DNA from 4 places in the uncultured Faecalibacterium sp. genome. Region 4 is predicted to be linked to each of the others. Evidence: predicted binding sites of a transcription regulator. Region 4 holds the regulator's gene; each other region holds the start of a gene.

Region 1 (7,614 bases), on a different contig from region 4:
ACATGAACGATGCCTGCGAGACCGCCGCCATCCATGCGGTGTTCGGCGAACACGCAAAGCAGCTGACTGTGGTGAGCACCAAGAGCATGACCGGCCATCTGCTGGGCGGTGCGGGCGGCATTGAAGCCGTATTTACAGCGCTGGCCCTGCATGACCAGTTTGCGCCGCCCACCATCCACTATGAGCAGCCCGATCCCGAATGTGATCTGGACTATGTGCCGAACACTGGCCGTGCGCAGGCCATGACCTACGCACTGAGCAACAGTCTGGGCTTTGGCGGGCACAACGCCTGCATCGCCCTGCGCAGATGGGAGGGCTGACCCATGGCAGAACCCCGCACCGTGCGTGCAGACGCAAACGCCCTGAACAGCGAGGAGATTGCGGCGCTTCTGCCGCACCGCTATCCCTTTGCCCTTGTGGACCGCATTTTGGACTACGAGCCGGGCCAGTGGGCCATCGGCCGCAAGTGCGTGAGCCGCAATGAGGAATTTTTCTGCGGACATTTTCCCGGCCAGCCGGTGATGCCGGGAGTGCTCATTCTGGAAGCACTGGCCCAGACCGGCGCGGTGGCAGCGCTCAGCCTGCCGGAGAACAAGGGCAAACTGGCCCTCTTCGGCGGCATCAAGAATGCCCGCTTCCGCAAGCAGGTCACCCCCGGCGATGTGCTCACCCTGCACTGTGAACTGGTAGAACAGCACGGCCCGGTGGGCGTGGGCAAAGCCTCGGCGTGGGTGGACGGCAAGTGCGCCGCCACCGCCGAGCTGACCTTTGTGCTGACCGACCCCAACGCCTAAAAACACCCCTGTGAGTTTAAAAAAGCTCACAGGGGTGTTTTCCGTTATTTTACCATTGAGAAGCCGCTTCGCTCTCTCAGCCAAGCGCCACATCCAGAACCATCAGTGGTGCCCCACCAGATAGGCCACCCGGTCGATCTGCGCCGCCGTCATGCCGGTATCCGCCAGAAATTCCCGCACCAGCGGAGCACTCTCCTGCTCCTGATACTTTCCATTGGTGTTACTGCAATGGTAGGATCGCATATTTACTGATTTCTGTATCTGTTCAGGACAGCATCCGGGATATGGCAGTAACTGCAGTCTTCAGGGTGCCGTTCCAGATGGTGCTGATGCTCCTCAGCGCTCCGGACATAATTTGTCAGCGGCAGCACTTCCAGCATGATCTTGTCCCGGTCCTCCCGGCCGTTTATAAAAGCTCTTGCTTCTTCCAGATGTCTGGGATCTGTACTGTACAGCCCTGTCCGGTACTTTTTTCCAACGTCCACGCCCTGTTTGTTCAGGCTGTAGGGGTCGATGATCTCAAACAGGTGTGCCATCAGTTCTGAAATGCTTGTGTTTTTCTCATCATAGACCACTTTTACGCATTCTGCATATCCATCGTATGGGCCATCCAGAGAACTCGTTGTTCCGTTGGCTCTGCCGGCTTCAGTCATCTGTACACCAGGCACTGTGTCAAAAAAATGCTGTACGCCCCAAAGGCATCCGCCTGCGATATAGACCGTTTCCATCTTGATTTTCCCCTTTCCTGTTGATCATATATCAGCTTTGCTCCTATTCTACCACGCTTTTCCACTGTCGGAAAGATGTCGAAAAACAAAAATGGCCCCGGAGGGCTTATCGCAGCTCTCCGGGGCCGCCTTGTGCAGAGTGATTTTCTCTCGATGGGCTTTCAGAAATGCTTTGCTGTAATCAGCTTGCGCGAACCATAGCGGAAGGACCCTCATAAGATACAGAAAAGATTTCTGTATTTTTCTTGACAGTTTTCCCATATTCTGTTTTAATACATCTGATAAAAGGGAGTAAAGGGCAGTATTCCGGCTTATTCTTCGGGAGACTGCTGCATGGCAGCGTCATCACGGCAGAAATGCCCGATGTCATGTGTTCGCTTGAGACTTTTGTCACAGACAAGGTGCTGTGGCAGGAGTCTCTTTTTCTTGTCACCGTACCGGAGCACAATAGGAGGCAAGAAAACTATGAACTTTCTGAACACATTCGCAAGTCTGTTTTCCAATTTTGGAAACCTGACTTGGCAGATGGTGGTGATGTGGGGCATTGGTGCATTGCTCATCTACCTTGCCATCGCCAAAAAAATGGAGCCGAGCCTGCTTTTACCCATGGGCTTTGGTGCCATTCTGGTCAATCTTCCGCTGTCCGGTGCCATCACGCAGGGCGATACCGTAGGCCCCATTTCTGCCCTGTTTGAAGCAGGCATGTCCAACGAGCTGTTTCCCCTGCTGCTTTTCATCGGCATTGGTGCTATGATCGACTTTGGCCCCCTGCTGGAAAAACCGTGGCTCATGCTCTTTGGTGCCGCAGCGCAGTTTGGTATTTTCTTCACCCTGTTTCTGGCAGGCTTCTTCTTTGATTTGAAGGATGCTGCTTCCATCGCTGTCATTGGTGCAGCGGACGGTCCCACCGCCATTTTTGTAGCTAACACCCTCAACTCCCAGTACCTTGGTGCCATCATGGTGGCAGCGTACAGTTACATGGCTCTGGTGCCCATCGTGCAGCCGCCGGTCATTAAACTGCTGACCACTCAGAAGGACCGCCGCATCCGGATGCCCTATGAAAAGGGCAATGTCAGCCAGCTGACGAAGATTCTGTTCCCCATTGTTGTAACCATCATTGCCGGTATGGTAGCTCCTGCCAGTGTAGCTCTAGTTGGTTTTCTGATGTTCGGCAACCTGCTGCGGGAGTGCGGCGTACTGAACGCCCTCAGCGAAACCGCGCAGAATGTGCTGGCAAACCTCATCACCATCGTGCTGGGCCTGACCGTGGCCGGACAGATGACCGCTGACAAGTTTGTCCGGCCCGATACTCTGCTCATCCTTGCACTGGGTCTGGTAGCCTTCGTTTTTGATACCGCAGGCGGCGTGCTGTTTGCAAAGCTGCTGAACCTGTTCCTGCCCGAAGGCAAAAAACTGAACCCGATGATCGGTGCAGCCGGCATCTCCGCCTTCCCCATGAGCGGCCGTGTGGTCAACAAGATGGGATTGGAAGAAGATAACCAGAATTTCCTGCTGATGTACTCCATCAGCGTCAACGTTTCGGGGCAGATCGCATCCGTCATTGCAGGCGGCCTGATTCTGACCCTGATGGCTTAACGGAGGTACACTTATGCTTCATCTTTCTTCGTGGATGACCACCCTGCCCATGATGCTCATCGGCATGGTCGGCATTCTTCTCGTCATTGGTGTCATTGTCCTGGCTGTGATGCTGCTCAACCGGCTGACAAGTCGGAAATAATTCACCCCATCAAGCAGAAACGAATTTACGGCGAAATATCGCTATAAATATGATGCACAGGCCTTCTAAAGCTGTGATTTTGTGACAACTTGGTGTCACTTCAATAAAGAACCCGCTTTCACTTCAATTTGATGTTGAAAGCGGGTTCTTTTCGCTTTTATGCGTGTTTGACGGCGGTTTCAAAAAGATTGACTGCTGCGCCCTCTTGCGTGTCGGTGTTGTGGGTACCACGCTTTTTCACTTCCGAAAAGATGTCAGAATACAAAAACCCCCGAAGAGCTTCTTACGGTTCTCCGGGGGTTGGTTCTATGCGCCGGTGTTCCTCACACCGATGCACAAACGTTACTCGATTTCAATGAGATTGGGATTCGCAGGCAGAGCCTTCTGCTGCTGCGGTGCGGGCAGCACGATGTGCAGGATGCCATCCTCGAACTTTGCGTGGATGTCCTCCTTCTTCACGGCATCACCCACATAGAAGCTGCGGGCACAGGTACCGGAGAAGGTCTCACGGCGCAGATAACGGCCATTGTTGTCCTTCTCGTCATTGGAGTGGTTGCGGACGGCCTGAATGGTCAGGTAGCCGTCGCTCAGCTCCATCTGAACGTCTTCCTTCTTGCAGCCGGGCAGGTCAACAGCCACATCATAGTTGCCATCGGCGGTCTGCTTCACATCGGTTTTCATCATGTTTGCGCCGCGCTTGCCGAAGGTCTCACGCTCTTCACGATTCATTGCACGCTCCAGCACACCGTCGTTCCAAAACGGATCAAAGAAATCATCGAACAGATTTTCATGGAAAACAGCAGGCATAAACATAAAACAACCCTCCAATCCCGGCGTTCGGGTCGGGCATAAAATCAAGATCGTGCATCAGAAGCGGAGTCTTCCCGGGAGCCTTGCGGTTCCCTCATGCCCCTTTCTCCTGAGCACGCCACTGTTATAACACTGTTTATTAGCAGTGTCAATAGTAGAGTGCTAAAATTCATAAAAGAATAATACTTTTATAACATTTCATGCAATTCTCGGCAAAATCGTTTGCACTGGATTCAATTTTTTCTTCTCTGATCGTAGTCTTTCGCTGTGACAGAACGGATGCAAGCCGTTTTTTCAGAACCAGGCGATCCATTGCCCGCGTAAACAATGCAGTTATCAAAAAGTCTCTCTGTCCTTGCAGCGTCTTGCGTTCTGCCGGTCCACCCGCTATAATAATGTAGAAACCGAGATGAAAAGAGCGTGATATTGTGGAAGAGACCGAGATCAGTCATTTTCTCCACATTCTGGTCCGAATGGGCGAAGCTTTACAAAACAGCGGCGCAGAAGTATTCCGCGTTGAGGACACTTTGAACCGGATCGCAATCGCCTATGGGGCAGAAGATGTGAATGTATTCGTGATCACATCCAGCATCGTGGTCACGCTTACCATGCCCTCGCTGCCGCCGCAGACCGAGACCCGCCGCCTGCGTCACGCTGCCAGCAATGACCTGCTGACATTGGAAAAGCTCAATGCGCTCAGCCGCCGTATCTGCACAGCGCCTCCTTCCATAGAAGAGTTTCAGCGCCAGCTGAATGCCATTCTGGCACAGCATCCGGACCCAAGACTGCATCTTGCCGGCAGTGTGTTGGCTGCTTCCAGTTTTGCCATCTTCTTTGGTGGAAATCTCTGGGACGGCCTGCTGGCCGGCGGCATTGCCGTTCTGATTTGCTGGATGGAGCGCTATCTCTCGCCTTTTTGTATGAATGGTGTAGAATTTCAGTTTATAGCATCATTTCTCAGCGGTGTCTCCACTCTGCTGCTCTGCCGCTTTGGGATGCAGTTTCATGCCGATAAAGTTCTGATTGGTATCATCATGCTGTTGATTCCCGGCATCATGCTGACAAATTCCATCCGGGACATCTTACTTGGGGACATTATTTCCGGCTCTCTTCGGCTGGTGGAAGCCATTCTGATGGCCGCCACCCTTGCCCTCGGCATGATGGCCGCCATCTGGTTGATGGGAGGAATTTCCGCATGATACAGGTTTTTTCGCAGTTGCTCAGTGCTGCCCTTGGTTCGGTCGGTTTCGGACTGATCTTCAATCTGAACCGGCGCTACTTACCCGCCGCCGGTGTAGGCGGACTTCTGGCATGGCTGGCTTATCTTCTTGCCGCCAACACCCTGCACAGCGTCTTTCTTGCCAATCTGTTGGCCGGTTTCTGTGCCGCTCTGTATGCCGAAATTCTTGCCCGATGCTGCAATGCACCCTCTACGCCTTTCTTCATTACCGCTGCCATTCCCCTCATTCCCGGAAGCACCCTCTACTACTGCATGAACGCAGTCGTCTCCAATGATTTGTCTGCTGCAGAGCATTTCGGAGAGCAGACCTTTCTGGCCGCTCTTGGAATTGCCGGCGGTATGGCAATCGCATGGTACCTGGCCGATTTGAGCCGGAAGCTGCACGCACTTGCAATCCGTTCTTCGGGAAAGTAGCGATCTTCCACATTGAAGAATGCCCCTGATGATCGGGTCGTTTGAGCTGCTGCTCTGAAATACGGAAAAAGGCCGCCCGGCATCGCAGCAGGGCAGCCTTTACAATTACAAGGATGTGTCTCTATGAAACTCAAACAATTCATTCAGCAGGAAACGGTTCTCACCGCAGCCGCTGTGCTGGCCGTTGTCTCCGCCTTCTTTGTTCTGCCGGATGCGCAGTATCTCGGCTACATCGACCTGCGCACGCTGGCGATTTTGTTTTCCCTGATGACGGTCATGGCCGGGCTGCGGCGGCAGGGCTTTTTTGATGGACTGGGCCGGGCATTGCTGTCCCGTACCCACAGCACCTTTCAGCTGACACTGGTACTGGTCGGGCTGTGCTTTTTCGGAAGCATGTTCATCACCAACGATGTTTCCCTGCTGACCTTCGTTCCCTTTACGTTCGTGGTTCTGAGCCGTCTGGGAGCGGATGTCCGCCGCTCCCTTCTGATCCCGGTGGTCTGTATGCAGACCATTGCGGCAAACCTTGGCAGTATGCTGACCCCCATCGGCAACCCGCAGAACCTCTATCTTTACGGAAAAAGCGGCATGAGCATCGGGGGATTTGTTCTTCTTATGCTGCCCTACACCCTGGTCTCTCTGCTCCTGCTGCTGGCTTGGGCAGCGCTGGTCTGCCGGAAAGCCTCTGCCGCCCTCTCCGTGGACGAGCTTGTTTCTTCTTCTGCATCTCAGGGAGATCAGAAGATCATCCTGCTGTATCTGGTTCTGTTTGCCGTCTGCCTGCTGTCCGTGATCCGGGTGTTGCCTTATGGCATTGCCTTTGCCGCTGTACTCGTCTGCGCCCTTTTTGCAGACCCGCACACCTTACGGGCAGTGGACTATTCCCTGCTTTTGACCTTTGTGGCTTTTTTCATCTTCATTGGCAATCTTGGCCGCATTCCGGCCTTTTCCGGCTGGCTGCAGGAGTTTTTGACCGGCCGGGAAGTTCTTGTGGCGGTTCTTGCTTCGCAGGTCACCAGTAATGTTCCCGCCGCCCTGCTGCTGTCCGGGTTCACGGCAGAGACACAAGCCCTTATCATCGGCACCAATCTGGGAGGTCTTGGCACTTTGATCGCATCCATGGCCAGTCTTATTTCCTACCGACAGATCGCACGGGAGCTGCCACAGGGAAAGAAGCAGTATTTGGGGCTGTTCACCCTGTCCAACCTGATCTTCCTTGCGATCCTGCTGGGTGTGTGGTTTTTGCTCCACTGACCGTGGCAGATGACTTATGGTTTTTCTATAAAGCTAAAAAAGGGGAGTTCCGTCACGGACGAAGGTCCAGGCAGAACTCCCTTTGGTTTTATCGTATGGTCAGAATGCCGGTGCCCACCGGCACCTCCAGCAGCTTGCCGGAAAAATGCTTCGGGATGCCGGACAGTGCCTTTTCCAGATAGGCATCGTTTTCCACCTTGTTCATGTCCCACACCAGACGGCACACTGCTTTCCCGCTCAGGGTGGAACAGGTGATCATACTGTCATAAAAATTATTGCCGCCTGTCAGCCGGTAGGCACTGCGGATTGCTTCTTTTCGTTCCATGCTCCGTCCTCCTTACACTCTTTCACCGCTTTTGCGCCGTAACGCACAGCCAGCCCTTTTTATTTTTGTGGCTCTGGATCTGACAGAATCCTGCTTGTTCCAGATACGCTTTCAGTGCAGTATCCGTATAGATGGTCATGCCATTGATGATCTGCGTCCATTTGTCGTCTTTTGTCGTTTCGCCGTTCGCTTCGTTACAGATGAAAAAGACCCCGCCGGGCTTCAGCACTCGATAAACCTCTCTGAAATTCTGCGCAAGTTCCGGCCAGAAGTAGACCGTTTCAAAGGCAGTCACCACATCAAACTGCTCC
Region 2 (7,614 bases), on a different contig from region 4:
CAGAAATTCACAAGCTGGATGTACTGGTTTCTGCTGCCGATACGGTCGATTCGTCCAAAACGCTGGATAATGCGTACCGGGTTCCAGTGAATGTCATAGTTGATCAGATAATCGCAGTCCTGCAAGTTCTGACCTTCAGAAATGCAGTCTGTCGCAATCAGCACATCAATTTCCGTGGCACTACCGGGCATCAAAACATCCCGGTCTTTGGAAATGGGAGAGAAGCAGGTCAGCACGTTGTTGAGTGTTGCCTTGAAGCCTTTGATCGTGGTACGTCCGTCAATCGAGCCGGTAATTACAGCGGTATTCAGCCCATATTTCTGCTTTACAAACGCACTCACATTGTCAAAAAGGTACTCTGCCGTATCCGAAAATGCAGAGAAAATCAGCACTTTTCTGTTGCCGGCATTGATCGGGTGCTCAATTTTTTCAGACAGCAGCTGGAACAGTTCTTGCAGCTTTGTGTCATGCTGCGGCGTGATATCTGCCACCATAAAGGTCAACAGCTCCAGAATTTCTGCATCTTTCCGAAGCTCCGTACGCCAGCTCTTCCAGTCCATATCCGCAAGGTCGATTTTGACTTTTTTGCCGACGGTGAAAAAGTCAGTGTTTTCATCGTCCATGTCAAAATCGTCTCCGGCCACGTCGTATATATCCAGATCAGCGTGGCCGGAGCGTTCAAACTGGTCAATGGACTGAATCGTACCATCAATCAGTTTCTTGATGCGCATCAGGGTCAGCTGGAACGAATGTACAGAGCTTTCCAACCGTTTCAGCAGGTTAATACTCATCAACCTGCAAATGCCCTGCTCACGGCCTCTCTGGGTCAGATTCTCTCCCTTATTGTGCGTCAGCTCCTGATATTTCTGGATCTTACTTGCGAAGATATAGTTGGAGGGCATATAGACGCACAAGCTCAACTGTATCAGCTGCTCGTAAATCTCATTGTAGTTGATAGCATTATTCAGGTCTGTCAGGCATGGACGGACGGAAATCGGCTTCAACCGCTCTGGGAACTTTCCGATAGCGTTGGTGTTGTAGTACTTCTCGATATGCTTCCGAGAACGTGCGATGGTAACACTGTCCAACAGCTCGAAGAAGTCGAAATCCAACGTCCGCAGCAGCGCATCCGTGGTTCTCTCTTCTGGTTTCAGTTTGCTCCATGCGTTAAAGGCTTTTTGCGCCTGCTTAAAGATGTCTTCAATGCTCTTTGAGGTGTTCAGCCTTTCATCCAGATATTCGGAGTTTCCCTCATAGGCAAGGGCCAGCTGATTTTTCAAGTCAACAAAGCGGTTATTGACAGGCGTTGCCGAAAGCATCAGCACCTTGGTCTTAACTCCGGCACGGATCACCTTATCCATCAGCCGCTGGTAACGATTGTCCTGCGTCTTGCTATGAGTTCCGATTCCATTACGGAAATTGTGCGATTCATCAATGACGACCAGATCATAGTTGCCCCAGTTCAGGCGATCCAGGTCGAGGCCATTCGACTTTCCGCCGCTTCTGGACAGGTCTGTATGGAACAGGACATCATAATTCAGCCGATCCGATGCAATCGGGTTGTTCACATAGTTGTCCTTATAGGTATTCCAGTTTTCCGCCAGCTTTTTGGGACACAGCACCAGAACCGACTTGTTTCGATTCTCATAATACTTTACGACTGCCAGTGCGGTAAAGGTCTTGCCAAGGCCAACACTGTCCGCAAGGATGCAGCCGTTGTACTTTTCCAGCTTATTGATGATGGCAAGCACCGCATCCTTCTGGAAGTCGTACAGCAGACTCCAGATCTTGCTCTGCTTGAAGCCGGTTGCCTCATTCGGCAGTTCGTCTTCTGAGATGTCGTCCAAAAACTCGCTGAACACATGATACAGCGTCATAAAGTAGATGAACTCCGGGGAATTTTCTGCATAAGCCGTGCTGATGTTTTCCAGAACCACATCCGTGACATCCTGCATTTTGTCCCGGTCGTTCCATAGGGTATCGAACAACCTCATGTACTGCTGTGCGAACGGTGCCTCTATGCAGTTGACCATATTGTAGCTGTTATTTCCGCGCTCACAGCCAATATCAACTGTCGTAAATCCGCCAATCGGCATATAGGCGGTCTGTGCTGTGCCGGAATCCACAGTCATAAAGCCAGCCATATTTTCACCGGTGGTGTTCGATTTGAACGTAGCCTTCCTTCTGATCCAGTCTGCACACTCCTTTGCGATGGCTCTCTGGGTCATCTCATTGCGCAGTTTGATTTCAAACTCTGTACCGTAAAGGCTCGTTTCACGAGAAATGCGGGGAATGTAGAACTCCCGCTTCTGCTTTTCAGCCTTTTCTTTCACAAACGTGGGGGATGTAAAGATAAATTCAAACTCGTCTATGGTTTCCAGCTGCTTCTTTAGCTCTTTATAGGCATACATCGAAAAGCAGGCTGCCGCAATAGACACCCTGCTACCTTTTTTGATCTCGACCCGTAAATCATCTCGAACGGTATTGGTGATGTTATCCAGAATTTTCATATCATCCACCGGCTTTATGCTTATCCGTATTTTTTATAGCCTTGACTATGAAAGCACTCTTACAAAACTCTATTTCTATTATACCACCCACTTTTTCCCCTGTAAACGAAAAAGCTGACGGTGTGTAGCGTGCAGCATCCATCAGCTTTTCGTGACACAAAAAATCGGCACCCGCTTTTCAGCGAGTGCCGATTTTGTTACCCTATAGTGCGCTTTGATTTTTGGCGTAAGTGGCGTAAGTTTGGCGTAAATCCGCTTTTGCGCGCTCCAAAAATCAAGGATTCATGCGGTTTTTAGGCTGTTATTAGTACATGCCGCCCATGTCACCGCCTGCAGCAGCGGGTGCAGCAGGGGGTTCCGGCAGATCAGCGACCAGGCTTTCGGTGGTCAGCACCATCTCAGCGACGGAGGCTGCGTTCTCCAGAGCGGAACGGGTGACCTTGGTGGGGTCAACGATGCCAGCAGCGATCATATCGTCCACAAAGACCTCGTTCTGAGCATCAAAGCCGTAGTTGGGCTTGTTGGCAGAGATGATCTTGTCGATGATGACACTGCCTTCCAGACCGGCATTCTTAGCGATCTGGCGCAGAGGAGCTTCCAGAGCCTTCAGAACGATCTTGGCACCGGTGCGCTCGTCGCCTTCCAGCGTGTCGCACAGCTCACGCACAGCGGGGATCGCATTGATAGGAGCAGTGCCGCCGCCGGCAACAACACCTTCCTGAACAGCAGCCTTGGTTGCGTTCAGAGCATCCTCGATGCGCAGCTTCTTGTCCTTCATCTCAACTTCGGTAGCAGCGCCGACCTTGATGACGGCCACGCCGCCAGCCAGCTTTGCCAGACGCTCCTGCAGCTTTTCACGGTCGAAATCGCTGGTAGCGGCCTCGATCTGGCTGCGGATCTGAGCGATGCGGGCTGCGATGGCATCCTTATCGCCTGCACCGCCAACGATGGTGGTGTTCTCCTTGGAGACCTTCACCTGACGGGCATGGCCCAGCATCTGGACGGTAGCATCCTTCAGCTCATAGCCCAGATCGGAGGAGACCACGGTGCCGCCGGTCAGGGTTGCGATATCCTGCAGCATTTCCTTGCGGCGGTCGCCAAAGCCGGGAGCCTTGACAGCGCAGACGTTCAGGGTGCCGCGCAGGCGGTTGACGATCAGAGTGGACAGAGCCTCGCCCTCGATATCCTCAGCCACGATCAGCAGCTTCATACCATTCTGCATGACCTGCTCCAGCAGGGGAACCAGATCCTGAATCACGCTGATCTTCTTATCGGTGATCAGGATAGCGGCATTGTCCAGATCAGCCACCATCTTGTCGGTATCGGTGACCATATACGGGGTAAGGTAGCCGCGGTCGAACTGCATGCCTTCCACGATCTCGTTGTAGGTCTCAGCGGTGGTCTTGTTCTCCTCAATGGTGATAACGCCATCGGAGGTGACCTTCTCCATAGCCTCGGCGATCAGACGGCCGATCTCGGGGTCGCCTGCAGAAATAGCGCCGACGCGGGCGATATCGTTGCTGTCCTTCACCTTCTGGCTGTGAGCCTTGATGGTCTCAACAGCCTTGGCAACAGCCTTGCTCATGCCACGGCGGATATCCATGGGGTTTGCACCGGCGGTGACATTCTTCATGCCCTCGGTGACCATGGCCTGTGCCAGAACGGTTGCGGTGGTGGTGCCGTCGCCTGCTGCGTCGTTGGTCTTGGTAGCGACTTCACGCACCAGCTGTGCGCCCATGTTCTCGAACTCGTCCTTCAGCTCGATCTCCTTGGCAATGGTCACGCCATCGTTGGTGATGACCGGTGCACCGAACTTTTTGCCCAGCACCACATTGCGGCCCTTGGGGCCCAGGGTGATCTTAACGGTGTTTGCCAGGGTATCGATACCGGCACACAGTGCCTTGCGGGCATCCTCGCCCTGCTTGATCTGCTTAGCCATAATCAAATCGCTCCTTTAAAGCTCAATTTTCAAATATCAGAGGGGAAACTGCTCAGTCCTCAACGACTGCCAGGATATCGCCCTGACGGACGATGGTGCACTCTTCGCCGTCCACCTTGACCTCGGTACCGGAGTACTTGCTGGTGAGGACCTTGTCGCCGACCTTCACAGTCATCTTGACTTCCTTGCCGTCCACAACGCCGCCGGGGCCGACAGCGATGACCTCAGCCACCTGGGGCTTTTCCTTAGCACTGCCGGTCAGGATCAGACCGCCCTTGGTGGTCTCCTCAACCTCAACAGCCTTAATGACAACACGGTCTGCAAGAGGAATGATCTTCATAGTTCTTGCCCTCCTATAGTAAAAATATAATTTAAAACTTTGCTGTGTCCAAAGGGCCTCGTGTCGGCTCTTTGGTTCTTTAGCACTCAATTTCTCTGAGTGCTAAGTGTATTGTACTCATCTTGACCCAAAAAATCAAGACCTTTTTTGCTTCTTTTTGTTAAGAATTTATGACAGATGAAAAAATCAGCCGTACAGCGAAAAAGAGACAGCTTTCTTCTTGGACAAAAAAGCTGTCTCTTCTTCTGGTTTTTCATGTTCGGTCTGCACTCTGTGCCGTCCTCTGCGCTGCAAAGCGCTCAAAAGCAGGCTTTGGCAGAAGGATGCGCCCTGCCAGCGGCTGTACCTGTACAGTGATCTGCTCCTTGGGTGCGCATTCGCCGTCTGCCGTGGCAACGATCGGCCCGCGGCCATCCGCAGCGCGCAGGCTCACCTGCTTTGCGCGGCGGTAAATGAAATACGGCTCTGCAGCCCTGACGAGCTGACCGTTCTGGAAGTGCTTGCCGCTCTTGTACATTCCCAGCAGCTTTGCAATGGTCACGCGGCTCACCTTGCGGATGATATATACATCCAGCCAGCCATCGTCGGGCTGTGCTTCCGGCGCTGCACAGAAACCGCCGCCATAGGTGCGGCCATTGCAGATGGCACACATCAGGCAGTCCACATCCAGCGTTTCACCATCGATGGTGTACTCCACCCTGCGGCCGATGTGTCCGCACAGCTGTTCCACAATGGAAAGCACATAGGCCATCTCGCCGCCGCACAGCGGGATGCGCCGGAACTTCGGGATGCCGTAGGCAACCTGCGCATCCAGACCGGCAGCGCAGATGGTGGCCGAAAGGCCAAGGCTGGTCTGCATCAGATCGATGCTCACCGGCCCACCGGCCAGCTGGGCATCCAGATCCAGAAACTCTTCCTTTGTACCAAAGGTGCGCAGAAAATCGTTGCCGCTGCCAAAGGGCAGACAGCCCACGGCTGCATTTGCATAGCCATAGATCCCGGTGAGCGCTTCGTTGAAGGTGCCGTCGCCGCCGGCAGTGAAGACCCGCAGTTCTTCCCCGCTCTGCCGGGCCTGCTGCGCAGCGGCATTGGCCAGCTCCCGGGCATGACCGGCGTGATTTGTGACCTGAATGGCATATTCTTCCGGCGCAAGCCCTGCACGCGCGGCGGCAGCATTGATCTGCTGCGGCAGCGTACGGGTGCAATCAGCCTTACCGGCAGTTGGGTTCAAAAGAAATAATGTGCGCATGGACTTCCTCCTGCAATTCTGTTGCTTCTATGATAACAGAAAACCAAAAGGATGCAAGAGCCAATCTCACAATGTCCCTGCCCCGTACGCACAAAAAAGGAGCGGACGTCTCCGCTCCCCCCTGCAGACAAAAAAATACCGCCCCGGGTCTTGTAACTCAGGGCGGTCCTTTTGAGCTTCAGATGCTTTACAGTGTTGCGGTTTCGTCCTCCCGCAGGACGATAGCACCATCCGCCGAGCAGTCCGCTGTCCAGTGCTGGCCCACGCAGGCCGTGCCGGATGCGATCTGATCCGCAAGTGCCTGCTCCACTGCCCTGTCCACTGCGCGGCGCAGTTCTCTGGCCCCGTAGGCAGAGCGGGCCTTTGCTGCCAGCGCCTGCCCTACCCGCGGTGTGTGATGCAGCTGGTAGCCGCTGCGGGCGGCACGCTGCTCCAGCTGGCACAGCATTTTTTCGGCAATGGCGCACAGGCTGTCGTCGGCCAGCGGACGGAATACGATCATCTCGTCCAGACGGCCTGCCAGCTCTGGCCGGAACCACTTTTTTGCCTCCTCAATGGCCTGCGCAGACTGCTTTTCAAACACGGCTTCGCTGCCCGCCGCAAAGCCCAGCGGCGTGCTCTGACCCGCCAAAAAACGTGCGCCGAGGTTTGAGGTGAGCAGTACGATGGTGTTGCGGAAATCCGCCTTGCGGCCCATGGCATCGGTCAGCTGGCCATCTTCCAGTATCTGCAAAAGGATGTTCTGAATGTCCGGGTGTGCCTTTTCGATCTCGTCAAACAGCACCACACTGTAAGGGCGGCGGCGCACTGCTTCGGTCAGCTGTCCGCCCTCGTCATGGCCCAGATAGCCCGGCGGCGCACCCAGCAGCCGGGCAGCGGTGTGCTGCTCCTGATACTCCGACATATCAAATTTGAGCAGGGCTTTTTCGCTGCCGAACCAGCTGACCGCCAGCGCCCGGGCAAGAGCCGTTTTGCCCACTCCCGTGGGGCCAAGAAACAGCATGGCACCCATGGGCCGGCCCGGCTCGCCAAGACCGGTGCGGCTGCGCCGGATGGCACCTGCCACCGCAGCCACAGCCCGGCTCTGGCCCACGATCTCGGCGTTGAGACGTTCTTCCAGCTTGTCCAGCCGTTCCCGCTCCTGCTCACCTACCCGCTCCACCGGCACACCGCTGGCCTGCGCCACCACATGGGCGATATCGTCCGGCATCAGCGTGGGCTTTGACTGCTTTGCCTGCTCGGCCCGGATGCGTGCCGCCGCACAGGCTTCGTCCACAAGGTCGATGGCCTTATCCGGCAGAAAGCGCCCCGGCAGATACCGCACCGAAAGCTCCACCGCAGCCTGCAGCGCTTCCGGCGGAAGGCAGACATTGTGGTAGCTCTCATAGCGCGGCGCAAGCCCGTTGAGGATATCCAGCGCCTGCGCAGGCGTAGGCTCCTCTACCTGCACCTTGCCGAAACGGCGTTCCAGTGCGGCATCCTTCTGGATGTGGGTGCGGAACTCTTCGGTAGTGGTAGCGCCGATAATTTGTATCTCGCCCCGGGCCAGCACCGGTTTTAAGATGCTGGCTGCATC
Region 3 (7,614 bases), on a different contig from region 4:
TGCTTCCCACGCAAAAGAATGCCGACTGGTACTGCTGGCCGACGGCGTGATCGCCGGGTGGACGGCGTTGCGCCGGGTGGACCCGCGCTGGTGCTACCGCGGCGTTGCCGAGGTGAGTATTTACGTGGGTGAGCAGTTCCGGGGCCATGGCCTTGGCTATCACCTGCTGACCGAGCTGTGCCATCAGGCAGAAAAGGCCGGCTACTGGACACTGCAGTCCACCGTGCTGCAGGACAACGCTGCCAGCCGCGCCCTGCACACAAAATGCGGCTTTCGCTTAGTGGGCCGTCGGGAACGCATTGCCCGCGACTGTCACGGCCGCTGGCTGGACACATTCTTAATGGAATACCGCGCTGCCGCCAATGAACCGGAAGGCTATAAAAAGCTGTAAGATACAAAAGAACTCCGCGCCCTGTGAGGTGCGGAGTTCTTTTTTTCCATTGATAAAATGATAAAGGTAAAAACAGGTTTACCACTCTTCGCCGTCGATGTCCACGCTGCCGTCCACCACGGCACCGGCGCGGGAACGCTGGAACATGCTTTCCACCACGGCGCAGTACTTATCGGCCAGACAGACGATGACTGCTTCGCGGCAGGTGGGCACATGACGGAAGGTCAGCGGCCACATGTGGCTTGCAATGATGCTCTGTTCCTTTCTGGTAATGCTGAACACCCGCTTTGCATTGACGCAGGCATAACCCGGATGGGAGAAGCCGTGCATCTCAAACAGGCGGCGCAGGCCGTGGAAGGTACCGGTGGTGTGCCAGTCGTACAGATAAAAATCATGCAGCAGGGCACCCACTGCCAGCGAGGTCTCGTCAGCGTGCAGATGCAGACGGCGGTTGAGCCAGAAGCTCACCAGCGCCACATTCTTGCAATGCTGGTAGGTGGTGACAGAGCCGTGCTGGATGTACTCCCGCATCCGCTGCACATCCGGGTGATGATCGTATTTTTCAACGATGGCATAAAGCTGTTCGCGCTCGATCTCAGAAAGCTGCATGCTGCAAAATTTCCTTTCGCTTTAAGGTGATGTTTTCAGGAGCGGAGCTGGACCGGATTGGAATTGCCGAAGTTCTCTGCACTGGAAGGGTTCTCCCGCTTGAGGGAAAAATCTACCAGATACTGCTTGCCGTCGCCCAGTTCTTCCAGCTGGGCCAGTTTTGCCTTTGCGGCGGCTTCGTCCGGGTACCACTGGATCAGGAAGAAATTTTCTTCCTCTACACCGTAGTACAGCCACTGGCCGTCGGCACGCAGCCAGTCGTCCAGATGATCCACCTCTTCGCCGTCCGGCAGGCCAAGGCCTTCTTCGGCATAAAGGTTTTCCGGTTCCACCTGCAGCATTTCGATCACCTGAATGGAGCTTTGCAGGTATTCGTCCTGCGAGACTGTCTTGTCCGAAAGCTCCCATCCGGTGAGAAAAGCCTGCATCATCAGGTCGCGCACAGAGATGCGCGGCAGGGTCGGGTCCATAACCATAGGTATTTCCTTCTTCCTTTAGTTTGTCCCTGCTGACCAGTATACGTCAAAGGCTTATGCAAGTCAACAGTTTAATTGTGAATTTTTTGTAGGTTCGTTCAAATATATCCAGACTTAACAGACGGAAAAGGCAAAAGTGTCTCCCAGCCATTCCACTGCCAGTTCCACCCAGTGATGCCGGTGGCGGCTGGGCTGGTCCACCTCTGCCGTGCTGATGCTGGTACCGTGCACCCCCTTTTCAAACAGATGCGCCTCGCAGGGCACGCCCGCCCGGTGCAGAGCGTTCACCAGCATCAGGGTGTTCTCCACCGGAACGGTGGCATCCTCCATGGTGGTCCATACGAACACCGGCGGCATCTGCGGCGTGATCTTATCCTCCAGCCCGAACACCTGCTGTGCCGCTGGGTCGGCGCTGCCCGCCAGCTGCACAAAGCTGCCGCGGTGGGCATACTGCCCTGCCATGACCACCGGATAGCCCAGAATGACCGCATTGGGCCGGGGCTGGGCCGCTTCGCCGGGAATGTCCAGCACAGCACCGGAAAGGGCCAGGTGGCCGCCCGCTGAAAAGCCGCACACGGCAATTTTTTCCGGCAGGATATGCCACTGGGCCGCGTGCTGCCGCACAAGACCAATAGCCTCGGCCAGCTGGCGCAGCGGCATGTGGTCCTTTGCCTTTTCGCAGATGGCGTAGTCCAGCACAGCGGTGTGGTACCCCGCCGCCGCAAACTGCAGCGCCACCGGGTCGCCCTCACGGGCACTCACATGGGTATAGCCGCCGCCGGGCACCACCAGCACCAATGGCCGGTCAAGCACATTCGGCATCCGCTCACAGCAATCACGCAGATAAACGGTCAGTGTCCCACCGCCGGCCAGTTCCAGCTGTTTCAGCTGCATGATATTTCCTCCTTTTACAGCATCCTTTGCGGTTCATTATAGCACAAAACGAACCATTTTTTAAACTTTTTATGAAAGCCCTTGATTTTTGCTTTTTGTCGGTGTATATTAGCACTCGAAAGTTACGAGTGCTAAGTATTCAAAAGCAATATCCTATTCCGAGTGCTTGGTGCCGAATACAGATAAAAAGAGGTTTTGCATTATGGCTAAGAAAGAATTTCAGGCTGAAAGCAAAAAGCTGATGGATATGATGATCAACTCCATCTACACCAATAAGGAAATTTTCTTGCGCGAGCTGATCTCCAACGCATCGGATGCCATCGATAAGCTCTATTATAAGAGCCTGACCGATCCTTCTGTGGGCATGAACAAGGGCGATTTCCGCATCCTCATCACACGCGATAAGGAGAACCGCATCCTGACCATTGAGGATAACGGCATCGGCATGACCAAAGAGGAACTTGAGCAGAATCTGGGCACCATTGCTCACTCCGGTTCTCTGGATTTCAAGAAGGACAACAAGGACGAGAACATCGATATCATCGGCCAGTTTGGTGTCGGCTTCTACTCCTCCTTCATGGTAGCCGATAAAGTCACCGTCATTTCCAAGGCTTATGGCTCGGACGAAGCATGGCAGTGGGAGTCCTCCGGTGTGGACGGCTACGAAATGACCCCCGCCCAGAAGGATACCGCAGGCACCCAGATCATCCTGCACATCAAGCCGGATACTGAGACGGACCACTACGACAACTTCCTCGATGAGTACGGCATCGTGGCCATCGTGAAGAAGTACAGCGACTATGTGCGCTATCCCATCCAGATGGAGCGCCAGCACGAGCGCCAGAAGCCGGAACCCGATCCTAAGCCGGAGGACTATAAGCCCGAATGGGAGACTTACACCGAGCTGGAAACTCTGAACAGCATGGTGCCCATCTGGAAAAAGCAGAAGAGCGAAGTGACCGACGAGGAGTACGCGAACTTCTATAAGGAAAAGTTTGGTGATTATACCGACCCCGCCCGCGTCATCGTCAGCCGCACCGAGGGCACTGCAAATTATAATGCCCTGCTGTTCGTGCCCAGCCACCGTCCCTACGACTTCTACACCAAGGATTATGAAAAGGGTCTGGCCCTGTACGCATCCGGCGTGCTCATTATGGAGAAGTGCGCCGACCTGCTGCCCGATTACTTCAGCTTCGTCAAAGGCATTGTGGACAGTCAGGATCTGAGCCTGAACATCAGCCGCGAGATGCTGCAGAAGGACAACCAGCTCAAGCTGATCCACAACGCTCTGGAAAAAAAGATCAAGAACGAGCTGCACGCCATGCTGGCCAATGACCGCGAGAAGTACGAGGAATTCTGGAAAGAGTTCGGCCGTCAGATCAAGTTCGGTGCTTACTCCGACTACGGCATGCACGCCGAGCTGCTGCGCGACCTGCTGCTGTTCTGGTCTGCCAAGGAGCAGAAGATGGTCACTCTGCAGGAGTATGTGGACAAGATGCCCGCTGAGCAGAAGTATATCTACTTTGCTGCCGGTGATTCTACCGACCGTCTGGCAAAGCTGCCCGCCGCTGAGCTGGTCATGGATAAGGGCTATGACGTCCTGCTGCTGACCGAGGATGTGGATGAGTTCTGCCTGCAGATCCTGCGCACCTATCCCCGCAAGGATGCCGAAGGCAAGGACGGTACCGTGGAGTTCAAGAATGTCAACAGCGGTGATCTGGGCCTTGAGACCGAGGAAGAGAAGAAGGCCGCCGAGGACGCTACCGCTGAGAACAAGAGCCTGTTCGATGCCATGAAGGACGCACTGGACGGCAAGGTGAAAGAGGTCAAGGTCTCTACCCGCCTGAAGGATCACCCTGTGTGCCTGAGTGCTGACGGCCCGCTGTCCATTGAGATGGAAAAGGTGCTGTCCAAGCAGCCCGGCAGCGAAGGCGTAAAGAGCGATAAGGTTCTGGAACTGAATGTCAACCACCCCGTGTTTGCCGTGCTCAAGGCCGCACAGGAGGCCGGTGACACCGACAAGCTCAAGAAGTACAGTGCTCTGCTGTACGCACAGGCTCAGCTGATCGAAGGCCTGCCGGTGGATGATCCCGCCGCCTACGCCGAGGCCGTCTGCAGTCTGATGAAGTAACTTTTTCCGGTAGGCAGCAGACTTACTCCCCTGCCGCTTCCACGCACATCAATATTTCCCCCTTAACAAAAAGGCCGTGCTCCGCTATAATAGAGTGGAACGCGGTCTTTTTCTGTTCTTTTGCCGGACAGTCAGGATAAATTGAGAGGTTTTTGCTCATGCAGCCCAAAAAACATTATTTTGCCCACATTCCCACCATTGCCATCTTTATTGTGTTTGCCATGTCGGCACCGCTGGGCGTGCTGCTGTTCATCTTAAAAAGCATCGATAAAAACGCCGAAAAAGAGGAAACGGCTGCTGCGCAGGCGCAGGCAGACTATCGTTCCGACCTCGGCCCCGCACCTGCGCAGACGGCTCCCCGGCAGGAAAACGAGCCAACTTACGGCCACGATGTTCCCACCAAAGAGCAGAAGGATGCCAAGGAGCGGCACAAGTTCCTTACCACCCTGTGCACCATCGGCGGTGCTGTCTTTCTGTTCGTGGGCTTCAGCACCCTGTTCATGGATGGCGCTGACAGCATGATGGAGGCGTTTACCGCCATTGCCCAGATGCTGGGCGGCGGTGCTGCTCTGCTGACCGGCCTGCGCATGGATCGTACCCGCAAGCTGGAACGCCTGTTGGACAAGATCGCAGGCGACCGCGACAATATTCCGCTGGACGAGCTGTTTGCTGCCGCGGGCATCGATGCCGCAAAGGGCCGCACCGTGGTGGAAAGTGCTATTTCCCACGGTTACTTCGGTGCAGATGCTTACATTGATAACCGCACCAATACTCTGGTAGTGCGCGGCGCGGCTCCCCAGCCGCCCCGGAAACCGAAGCCTGCGCCCGCCCCAGAACCTGCACCAGCGGACCAATATACCGCAATTCTGCAGCAGCTGCGGCAGGTCAACGATGCCATCCCGGACCCCGTGATGACCACCAAGATCAGCCGTCTGGAAGCGGTCAGTGCCCGCATCTTTGAGCTGGCAAAGCAAGACCCCGGCAAAAAGGCTCAGCTGCAGAAATTCATGGACTACTATCTGCCCACCGCCCTCAAGCTGCTGAACACCTACGCCAGCCTTCCTGCGCAGGATGTGCAGGGGGAAAACATCGCCGATGTCAAAAAGAACATCGAGCGCAGCATGGACCTGCTGGTGACCGCCTTTGAAAATCAGCTGGACAAGCTGTTCCAGTCCGACGCACTGGACGTTTCGGCAGATGTGGCCGCACTGGAAGGGATGCTGAACATGGACGGCCTGACCGGAAACGAGTTTACAAAATAATATTTTGGGAAACAGGGAAAAGGCCCATGCGCTTTTTCCCTGTTTTTTCAAAGCGCAAATCTCCATGTTGTGCAGGCCTCGTCCGTCCCACGCAAAGCCGTGGATTTGCAGGCATTTTTGCCAATGGTTTTTCCGTTTAATATCTAATTTTATTTCAACCGTCAAATTCCACTCTGTGCGCCAATTTCAGTCTTTTTGCAACTTTTCATCCAGATGCAACAATAACACATGGTTTTTTCTGTCCGGATTTTATATGATAAGGACAGAAGTGTGCAGAGCATCCTGTATGCGGCCCTGCACTGCAGTTCCAACCCGCTCAAAAGGAGGATTATCCTATGATGAAATCTGTTTCCGCATGGAAGCAGGAGCTTTCCAGCGGCGCTCACGCTGCCCGGCTGGCAGCACTTTACTGCTGTGCGCCCGACGAAACTCCTGCACAGGCTGCCCGCTACGAAGCTGTTCTGAATGGTCTGGATGCCACCTTTGGCCCCCATGCTGAAGCTGGTCTTTACAGTGCCCCCGGCCGCACCGAGATCGGCGGCAACCACACCGACCACCAGCATGGCCGCGTGCTGGCCGGCAGCGTGAATATTGATATGATCGCTGCCGCTGCGCCCAACACCCTGAACCAGCTGCGCGTGCAGAGCGAAGGCTACGACCTGTGTGTGATCGGCCTTGATGACCTTGCTGCCCGCAAGGAAGAGGAAAACACTACCCTCTCTCTGCTGCGCGGCGAATGCGAAGCCTTCCGTCAGCGCGGCGCAAAGCTGGCCGGTCTGGATGTGTACATTTCCTCCAACGTGCCCAAGGGCAGCGGCGTTTCTTCCTCCGCCGCCTTTGAAGTGCTGATCGGCGTGATCCTGAATGACTGCTTCATGACCGATAAAGTCTCCCCCATCGAGATCGCGCAGATCGGCCAGTGGGCAGAGAACGTCTACTTTGGCAAGCCCTGCGGCCTGATGGATCAGATGGCTTCCAGCGTTGGCAACATTATTACCATTGATTTTGCGGACCCTGCCCACCCGGATGTGGAGCCGGTGGCCGTGGATTTCTCCAAGGCAGGCCTTGCCCTGTGCATTCTGGATTCCTGCGCAGATCATGCCGACCTGACCGACGAATATGCCGCTGTGCCCGCCGAGTGCCGCGCTGTGGCTGCTGTGTGCGGCGGCGAAGTGCTGCGGGATGTGCCGTTTGAGACCTTCCTTGCAAAGCTTCCGGAGTGCCGCAAGCAGTGCGGCGACCGTGCCGTGCTGCGCGCCTTCCATATCTATGCCGATAACGACCGCGTGGCAAAACAGGTAGCTGCCCTGCGCGAGGGCGATTTTGACACTTTCCTGCGTCTGGTCAACGAGTCCGGCCACAGCAGCTGGGAATACCTGCAGAACGTGATCCCCGCCGGTTACAAGGAGCATCAGGAGATGGGCGTGACCATTGCAGCTGCCAAGCATTATCTGAACGGCAAGGGCGCTGTGCGCGTGCACGGCGGCGGCTTTGCCGGTACGGCTCAGGCCTTTGTGCCGGTGGAAATGCTGGCCGACTTCAAGGCCCACATGGAAGCCATCCTTGGTGAGGGCCGCTGCCATGTGCTGAACATCCGCCCGGAAGGAGGCGCAGTCCTGTGATTTCTACCGCCATTCAGCAGCTCGTGAATTACGGGCTGGACACCGGCCTTATCCTGCCCGATGATGAAATTTACATCCGCAACCAGCTGCTTATGACCATGCAGCTGGACGACTTTACCGCGCCGGAGGGCGAGGTGTGCTATACCGATCTGGAAAGCATCCTCAAAACGCTGGTAGATGATGCCGTTGCCCGCGGTGTGTGCGAGGACAACTCCACCGCCCGCGACCT
Region 4 (7,614 bases):
CGAACTTCTTCAGGGCCTCCCGCTGGGTCTTGTTCAGCTTCTTGGGGATCTCCACCTCGCACTTGACGTACATATCACCGCGGCCGCGGCCATTCAGGTACTGGATGCCCTTGCCGCGCAGGCGGAAGGTGGTGCCGCTCTGGGTGCCCTCGGGCACGGTGTACTCCACCTTGCCGTCAATGGAGGGCACCTGCACGGTGTCGCCCAGCACAGCCTGACTGTAAGTGATGGGCACTGTGACCCACACATCGTAGCCGTCGCGCTGGAACACCTCGCTGGGGCGCACCGTGACCATGACGATCACATCACCGGAGGGACCGCCGTTTGCACCGGCATCGCCCATGCCGCGCAGTGCAAAGCTCTGGTCGTCGTCGATGCCCATGGGGATGGACACCTCCAGCGTCTTTTTAGCAGCCACCTTGCCGCTGCCATGGCAGACCTTGCAGGGATTCTTGACCAGCTTGCCCTTGCCGCCACAGCGGGAGCAGGGCTGCTGGGTCTGCATCACGCCAAAGGGGGTGCGCTGCTGACGGATCACGAAGCCGCGGCCGCCGCAGTCCGGGCAGATCTCGGGGCTGGAACCGGCGGCACAGCCGCTGCCGTGGCACTCGGTGCACTCCTGCTGGCGAGTGATGGTGATGTTCTTCTTGCAGCCGTGCACGGCCTCGTCAAAGCTCAGGGTGATGCGCACCCGGATGTCCTGACCCTTGCGGGGGGCGTTGGGATTGGCCCGACGGGACGAACCGCCAAAGCCGCCGAAGCCGCCGCCAAAGATATCGCCGAAAATGTCGCCCAGATCCACGCCGTCGCCGCCAAAACCGCCAAAGCCGCCCGCACCGGGGCCGCCGCCGTTCTGTGCTGCATAGGCAGGGTCAACACCTGCAAAGCCATACTGGTCGTACAGCTGGCGCTTCTTCGGGTCCGAAAGCACCTCGTTTGCTTCGTTTACTTCCTTGAACTTTTCCTCGGCATCCTTATCGCCGGGGTTATAGTCCGGGTGGTATTTCATTGCAAGCTTGCGGTATGCCTTTTTGATCTCGGCATCGGTCGCAGTCTTGGATACCCCCAGCACTTCGTAGTAATCACGCTTTTCCTGTGCCATATCCACTCACCTCTCCGGGAACGTTTGATCCGGGAAACGCCCCGGTTGGTTCCTCGCTCTATAACCAGCAAGAGCCGCTCCGGCAAAACCGGAGCGGCTTTTGCTATTCCACGCGTGCGTCCGCCGGTTTGGCCGGGCACACACTGCTGTGTTTTTTATCAGACTTCCTTGAAGTCGGCATCCACAACGCCGTCATCACCCGGCTTCTGCTGGTTGTTTGCACCTGCGTCGGGGCCGGGCTGTGCACCGGCGGCCTGCTGTGCGGCAGCGGCTGCCTGATACATCTTCTCGAACACCTGGCTCAGAGCTTCCTGCTTTGCCTTGATGTCGTCCACGTTGCCGGACTGAACAGCGGTCTTCAGGTCGGCCAGCTTGCTCTCGGCCTCGCTCTTCACGTCGGCGGGCAGCTTGTCGCCGTTCTCCTTCAGCATCTTCTCAGTCTGGAACACCATCTGGTCGGCACCGTTGCGGATATCGACCTCTTCACGCTTCTTTTTATCGTCGGCAGCAAACTGCTCAGCTTCCTTCACAGCCTTGTCGATGTCCTCCTTGGACATGTTGGTGGAAGCGGTAATGGTGATGTTCTGCTCCTTGCCGGTGCCCAGATCCTTTGCGCTGACCTTCACGATGCCGTTTGCATCGATATCGAAGGTAACTTCGATCTGAGGCACACCACGGGGAGCCGGAGCGATGCCGTCCAGATGGAAGACACCCAGGCTCTTGTTGTCGCGTGCGAACTCACGCTCGCCCTGCAGAACGTTGACCTCAACAGAGGGCTGGTTGTCTGCAGCGGTGGAGAACACCTGACTCTTGTGGGTGGGGATGGTGGTATTGCGGTCGATGATCTTGGTGCACACGCCGCCCAGAGTTTCAATGCCCAGGCTCAGCGGGGTGACATCCAGCAGCAGCAGGCCCTTGACATCGCCCTGCAGCACGCCGCCCTGAATGGCAGCGCCCACAGCCACGCACTCATCGGGGTTGATGCCCTTGAAGGGCTCGCAGTTCAGTTCCTTCTTGACTGCATCGTAGACAGCGGGGATACGGGTGGAACCACCGACCATCAGAACCTTCTTCAGGTCAGAGGGACGCAGGCCTGCATCCTGCAGAGCCTTGCGGACGGGGCCCATGGTGCGATCGACCAGATCAGCGGTCAGCTCGTTGAACTTTGCGCGGGTCAGGGTCATATCCAAGTGCTTGGGGCCGGTAGCATCGGCAGTGATGAAGGGCAGGTTGATCTGGCTGCTCATTGCGCTGGACAGCTCGATCTTTGCCTTCTCGGCAGCTTCCTTCAAACGCTGCGCAGCCATCTTGTCCTTGCGCAGGTCGATGCCGTTCTCGGTCTGGAAGGCATCTGCCATCCAGTTGATGATGCGCTCATCGAAGTCATCGCCGCCCAGATGGGTATCACCGTTGGTGGCCAGAACTTCGGTAACGCCGTCGCCCATCTCGATGATGGACACATCGAAGGTGCCGCCGCCCAGATCGTAGACCATGATCTTCTGGTCTTCTTCCTTATCGATGCCATATGCCAGAGAAGCGGCAGTAGGCTCGTTGATGATACGCTTGACGTTCAGGCCTGCAATGGTGCCTGCGTCCTTGGTAGCCTGACGCTGGCTGTCGTTGAAGTATGCAGGAACGGTAATGACAGCCTCGGTAACAGGCTCGCCCAGATAAGCCTCGGCATCAGCCTTCAGCTTCTGCAGGATCATAGCGCTGACCTGCTGGGGAGTGTACTCCTTGCCGTTCAGGGTCACCTTGTGGTCGGTGCCCATGAAGCGCTTGATGGAAGCAACGGTGTTCTCGGGGTTGGTGATGGCCTGACGCTTTGCGACCTGACCCACCAGACGATCGCCGGTCTTGGTAAAGCCGACCACAGACGGGGTGGTGCGTGCACCCTCAGAGTTTGCGATAACAACGGGCTCGCCGCCCTCCATGACAGCCACGCAGCTGTTGGTAGTACCAAGGTCGATACCAATGATCTTACTCATAATGAAAACTCCTCTCGAAAGAACAAATCGTATTGTTTATGTGATGCTCAAATGTTTGTAAGCGGATGTTATATTCAAAACCCTTTCGGGTTTCTGCTTTGTTATTCGGCCACTACAACGGTCGCATGGCGGACGATCTTATCGCCCAGCTTGTAGCCCTTCTGGTAGACCGTGATGACGGTGCCGCTCTCCTGTCCGTCCGGGGCGGGGATCTGCTGCACTGCATTCATGAAGTTGGGATCAAAGGGCTTGCCCAGCGCCTCGATCTCCTCCACATGGAGGGCATCCAGCGCCTTGGCGGCCTTGTCCAGCGTCATGGTCACGCCCTTTTTGTAGTTCTCGTCGGTGGTGGGGGCGTTGGCTGCCATCTCCAGCGTATCCAGAATGGGAATGATCTGGTTCACCGCAAAGGAAATGCCATCGTTGAACTTCTGGTCGGCTTCGCGGGTGGAGCGCTTGCGGTAGTTCTCGTACTCCGCTGCCATGCGCAGCAGCTGGTCTTTGGCCTGTGCAGCGTTGGCTTCGGCCGCGTCCAGCTTTGCCTTTACGGCTTCCAGCTCGCGGGCCTTCTTGTTGAACCAGCCGCCATCCTTCTTCTTGTCATCCTTCGGGTCGGCAGCTTCGGCAGCAGGTTCCTGTTCGGGTGCTGCCTGCTGGGCCTTTTCCTCGGGAGCCGTTTCGGGCTGCTCCGCTTCCTGAGCCGGAGCCGTCTTTTTTGCTTCTTCGCTCATTCCAGATCCTCCTTATAGATCACAGTCCGCCGGGGTACGGCAGCCTGTGGGGTGTCTTTTCGTTTGCCGCTCATGCCCTCGCCCAGCTGGTCTGCAAAGTAATGCAGCAGCGGCATCAGTTTCTGGAAGGGCATCCGGGTGGGGCCGATCAATGCAATGGAGCCCCACAGGCCTCCGCCCACCAGATACCGGTCGCTCACGATGCACAGGCCCGGGATCTGCGGTTCCAGATCCTCGCCCAGCAGCACGCTCTCACTGCGTTCTGCCGGAGGTGCGATCAGGCCAGCGGCCTGCTCCTCGTCGTTCAGCAGTGTGAGGATGTCGCCCACCTTGCCGTCCAGCTGGGGCCAGTCCAGCAGGTACTGCTCACCGCCCAGAAATACATGGGGCTTGACGGAATCCTGCAGGATGGCCGCTGCCGCGCTGATGACAGGCACCAGCTCCGGGTCGATCTGGCTGCACAGCTCTGCCAGCAGCCGGGTGGAAAGATCCACCGGCGCTACAAAGGTAAGGTTGCGGTTGAGCAGTGCGGCAAGTGCTGCCGCATTCTCGCGGGAAAGACCGGTGCGCACCCGCGCCACACGGGTACGAACGTAACCGGCCGTGGTAACGGCCAGCACAGCCGCTGCGCTGCGGCCCACCTGAACCACTTCATAGTGGGCGATGCACAGATCCTCGGCGCACGGGGTGCTGATGGCGGCGGTGCAGCCGCTGATGGCGGCCAGCGCCTTGGCGGCACCTGCGGCCAGCTTTTCCGGCTCGTGGTCAAGGCTTGCGAACACCGCATCCACACGGGCACGGCTCACACGATCCAGCGGCTGATCGTCGGTCAGCAGATTATCAAGGTAGTAACGGTAGCCCTTGGCACTGGGCACACGGCCCGCGCTGGTGTGGGGCTGCTCCAGCAGGCCCAGCTTTGTCAGCGCCGCCATCTCATTGCGAAGCGTTGCGCTGGAAACTGCCATGTCAAAGTAGTTTGCCAGCACGCTGCTGCCAACAGGCTCGCCTTCGAGACCATACAGCGCCACGATCGCCTGCAAGACTCGCTGCTTGCGTGCATCCATCGTCATAGCGCCTGCCTCCTTTTTGCGTTTGCTTTGTTTGTTTAGCACTCCTTGTTCCTGAGTGCTAAGACCATTATAGCCAATTTTCCGGTGCTGTCAAGCCCCTTGGAAAAATGTTTTAAAAGATTCATAATTCTGTCATAAACGAAGAAAGCGCCCTCCTTATTATAAGGAAAGCGCTCCGGCATGTTCTTTACTCTTCCATCTGCCTTGCCAGAAATGCCGCCGCCACATTCACGGCCTTGAGCTGGGCGGCATCCGGCGTGGCCGTGCGGTCTTCGGTCAGCAGGGCCACCACGCCGGTCACATCGCCTGCCGCAATGATGGGTGCGGCGCACAGCACCACCCGGGGCGAGCCTTCGCAGGGCAGGATGCACTTTTCGGCAATTCCCTCGCTCTGGTACAGCCTGCGGCCATCCATCAGCTTTTCCAGCGGCTGGCTGATGCTGCGGTCGGCCAGCTCCCGCCGGCCGGAGCCGCTCACCGTAAGGATGCGGTCGCGGTCGGCCACCAGTGCGGTCAGCGCAAAGCTTTTGCTGAGCACCTCGGTATACTGGGCCGCCACTGCGTTCATCTCGCCAATGGGCGAATACTTTTTAAAGATCACCTCGCCGTCGCCCGTGGTGAAGATCTCCAGCGGGTCGCCGCGGCGGATGCGCTGGGTGCGGCGGATCTCCTTGGGGATCACCACCCGGCCCAGCTCGTCGATGCGGCGCACGATTCCTGTTGCTTTCATGTTTTTGCTCCTCCGTTTCCTTAAAAATGCCTGCAGCACTAGTATCTGTCAGGCCGGGCCATTTATACCTGCTGCCCCCGCGCAAAAAGACCTGCACGGAAAGCTGCCTCTTCGTTGCGTTTCCGGCAGGGTTCTGCTACAATGATACAAAAAGCCATTTTCATAAGCACAGCACCCCGCTTATGAAGACAGATCCTAAAATTCTACTGAGAAAGGCAGGTGTCCGGATGCCGAACATCCTCATTCTGGGCGGCGGTGCCGCCGGTCTTGCAGCCGCGCTGGCGGCGGCACAAAGTGCCCCCGCTGCACAGGTCATTGTGCTGGAGCGCAACCCGAAGCCGGGCAAAAAGCTGCTTGCCACCGGCAATGGCCGTTGCAATCTGGATAACACCGGCATTGCACCGGAGCTGTATTTCACTGCCGACCCGGCAGCACTTCGTCCGCTGCTGGATGCCGTAAATACCGCCGACCCGCTGCGCTGGTTCCGTGCGCTGGGGCTTTATACCCGCACCGACGAGGCGGGCCGGGTGTATCCGTACTCCAATCAGGCGGCGGACGTGCTGGCCCTGCTGGAGCATCACCTTGCGCAGCACCATGTGCAGCTGCGCACCGGCTGCACCGTGCGCACCCTGAACCAGAGCCGCAGCGGCTACGCCGTGCAGTTCGAGACGGCAGAGGGCTCTGCCGAAACGCTGCGCGCCGATGCTGTCATCTGCGCCATGGGCGGCGAGGCAGGGCCGCAGTTCGGCACCGACGGCTTTGGCACCCGGTTCGCCGCCCAGTGCGGCGGCAGGGTGGAGCCGCTGTACCCCTGCCTGACCGCCCTGCAGTGCGCAAAGCCCCGCAAAGCGCTGGCTGGCATCCGTGCCAAGGCAGCAGCATCCCTGCTGGACGGTGCCCGTGTGCTTGCCTGCGAGAACGGCGAGGTACAGTTCACCGATTACGGCCTTTCCGGCATCTGCATCATGCAGCTGTCCGGCCTGCTGGCCCCGGGCCGCGGCCCCAAGGCTCCTGCTGTGGAGCTGGACCTCTTCCCGGCAGTGGACGAAACCGCACTTGCCAGCCTGTTTGCGGCCCACGCCGCCCAGACGGCAGGGGGCAGCGCCGCTGACTTCTGGCTGGGCCTGCTGAACCAGAAGCTGGGCCGTACTGTGTGGTCTGCCGCCGGGCTGCAGGACAGCGACGCGCCTGCCGTGCTCACCGCCGCACAGTGGCAGAAGCTGGCCCACACCGCCAAGCACTGGCGCTTTGAAGGGCTGACCCCCTGCAGCTGGAAGCAGGCCCAGACCACCGGCGGCGGGCTGGCCCTGCGGGAGGTGGATCAGCACTTCCAGTTCAAGGGCTGTCCGGGCCTTTACTTTGTGGGCGAAACGCTGGACTGCGCGGGCAGCTGCGGCGGTTTTAACCTGCACTGGGCGTTCGGCTCCGGCCTTGTGGCCGGGCGCAGCGCTGCAGGCCATGCTGCAGCAGGCCGTGCTCTGCCAAAAGCCTCCGCGCCCGCAAAGAGCAGGAAAAAGCCGCACAGGTAAAAATGAGCTTTAAATTTTCAACAAAAGCTTGACATCTTGTGCAGATCGCATTATCATAAAGACAATAAAGGTTTGTTCAGAGGATCGAGCAGAACAAGCAAGGGGAGAGTCGAAAGGCCCTTTTGTTTGTCCTGCTCTTTTTCTTTTATTCGGCAAACGGAGCGATCAGGAGGTTTTTATGCTGGATGTAGCAATTATCGGCTGCGGTGTCATTGGTGCGGCAGCCGCCTATGAGCTGTCCCATTACCCGCTGCAGACCGCCATTTTCGAGGCTGAAAATGACGTGGCAGACTGCACCACCAAGGCCAACAGTGCCATTCTGCACGCTGGCTACGACCCCGAACCGGGCACCCGGATGGCGCGGCTCAACGTGGAGGGGTCCGCACTGGCCAAGGAGATCTGCGCCCGGCTGGATGTGCCGTACCTGCAGTGCGGCAGTCTGGTGCTGGCCCTCAGCCCGGAAG

What was found. The regulator HrcA, encoded in region 4, represses chaperone genes, less so after heat shock. The targets are predictions, from matches to a motif close to TGTTAGCACTCNNNNNNNNNGAGTGCTAACA.
Region 1: QZL71_RS05810 (Hsp20/alpha crystallin family protein) is a predicted target of HrcA. The motif match lies at 4,208-4,238, and genes of this name have one in related genera.
Region 2: QZL71_RS04030 (co-chaperone GroES) is a predicted target of HrcA. The motif match lies at 4,867-4,897, and genes of this name have one in related genera.
Region 3: htpG (molecular chaperone HtpG) is a predicted target of HrcA. The motif match lies at 2,477-2,507, and genes of this name have one in related genera.

The regions. Positions count from the first base shown of each region.
Region 1 covers NZ_FMFG01000011.1:26,548-34,161, reverse strand. The annotation lists gene fabF (beta-ketoacyl-ACP synthase II) at 1-320, shown strand, start outside; gene fabZ (3-hydroxyacyl-ACP dehydratase FabZ) at 324-794, shown strand; gene QZL71_RS05830 (hypothetical protein) at 897-1,037, opposite strand; gene QZL71_RS05825 (peptide-methionine (S)-S-oxide reductase) at 1,040-1,522, opposite strand; gene QZL71_RS05820 (sodium ion-translocating decarboxylase subunit beta) at 1,988-3,118, shown strand; gene QZL71_RS05815 (oxaloacetate decarboxylase) at 3,132-3,260, shown strand; gene QZL71_RS05810 (Hsp20/alpha crystallin family protein) at 3,603-4,073, opposite strand; gene QZL71_RS05805 (threonine/serine exporter family protein) at 4,499-5,269, shown strand; gene QZL71_RS05800 (threonine/serine exporter family protein) at 5,266-5,724, shown strand; gene QZL71_RS05795 (SLC13 family permease) at 5,848-6,978, shown strand; gene QZL71_RS05790 (hypothetical protein) at 7,067-7,303, opposite strand; gene QZL71_RS05785 (class I SAM-dependent methyltransferase) at 7,326-7,614, opposite strand, start outside.
Region 2 covers NZ_FMFG01000006.1:67,843-75,456, reverse strand. The annotation lists gene QZL71_RS04040 (helicase-related protein) at 1-2,510, opposite strand, end outside; gene groL (chaperonin GroEL) at 2,815-4,449, opposite strand; gene QZL71_RS04030 (co-chaperone GroES) at 4,502-4,789, opposite strand; gene QZL71_RS04025 (diacylglycerol/lipid kinase family protein) at 5,043-6,038, opposite strand; gene QZL71_RS04020 (ATP-dependent Clp protease ATP-binding subunit) at 6,226-7,614, opposite strand, start outside.
Region 3 covers NZ_FMFG01000027.1:13,846-21,459, forward strand. The annotation lists gene QZL71_RS09350 (GNAT family N-acetyltransferase) at 1-391, shown strand, start outside; gene QZL71_RS09355 (HD domain-containing protein) at 470-1,000, opposite strand; gene QZL71_RS09360 (hypothetical protein) at 1,036-1,476, opposite strand; gene QZL71_RS09365 (alpha/beta hydrolase) at 1,591-2,370, opposite strand; gene htpG (molecular chaperone HtpG) at 2,573-4,501, shown strand; gene QZL71_RS09375 (5-bromo-4-chloroindolyl phosphate hydrolysis family protein) at 4,660-5,763, shown strand; gene QZL71_RS09380 (galactokinase) at 6,099-7,385, shown strand; gene galT (UDP-glucose--hexose-1-phosphate uridylyltransferase) at 7,382-7,614, shown strand, end outside.
Region 4 covers NZ_FMFG01000001.1:138,141-145,754, reverse strand. The annotation lists gene dnaJ (molecular chaperone DnaJ) at 1-1,102, opposite strand, end outside; gene dnaK (molecular chaperone DnaK) at 1,261-3,090, opposite strand; gene QZL71_RS00715 (nucleotide exchange factor GrpE) at 3,192-3,821, opposite strand; gene hrcA (heat-inducible transcriptional repressor HrcA) at 3,818-4,891, opposite strand; gene QZL71_RS00705 (stage V sporulation T C-terminal domain-containing protein) at 5,079-5,621, opposite strand; gene QZL71_RS00700 (aminoacetone oxidase family FAD-binding enzyme) at 5,849-7,150, shown strand; gene QZL71_RS00695 (NAD(P)/FAD-dependent oxidoreductase) at 7,329-7,614, shown strand, end outside.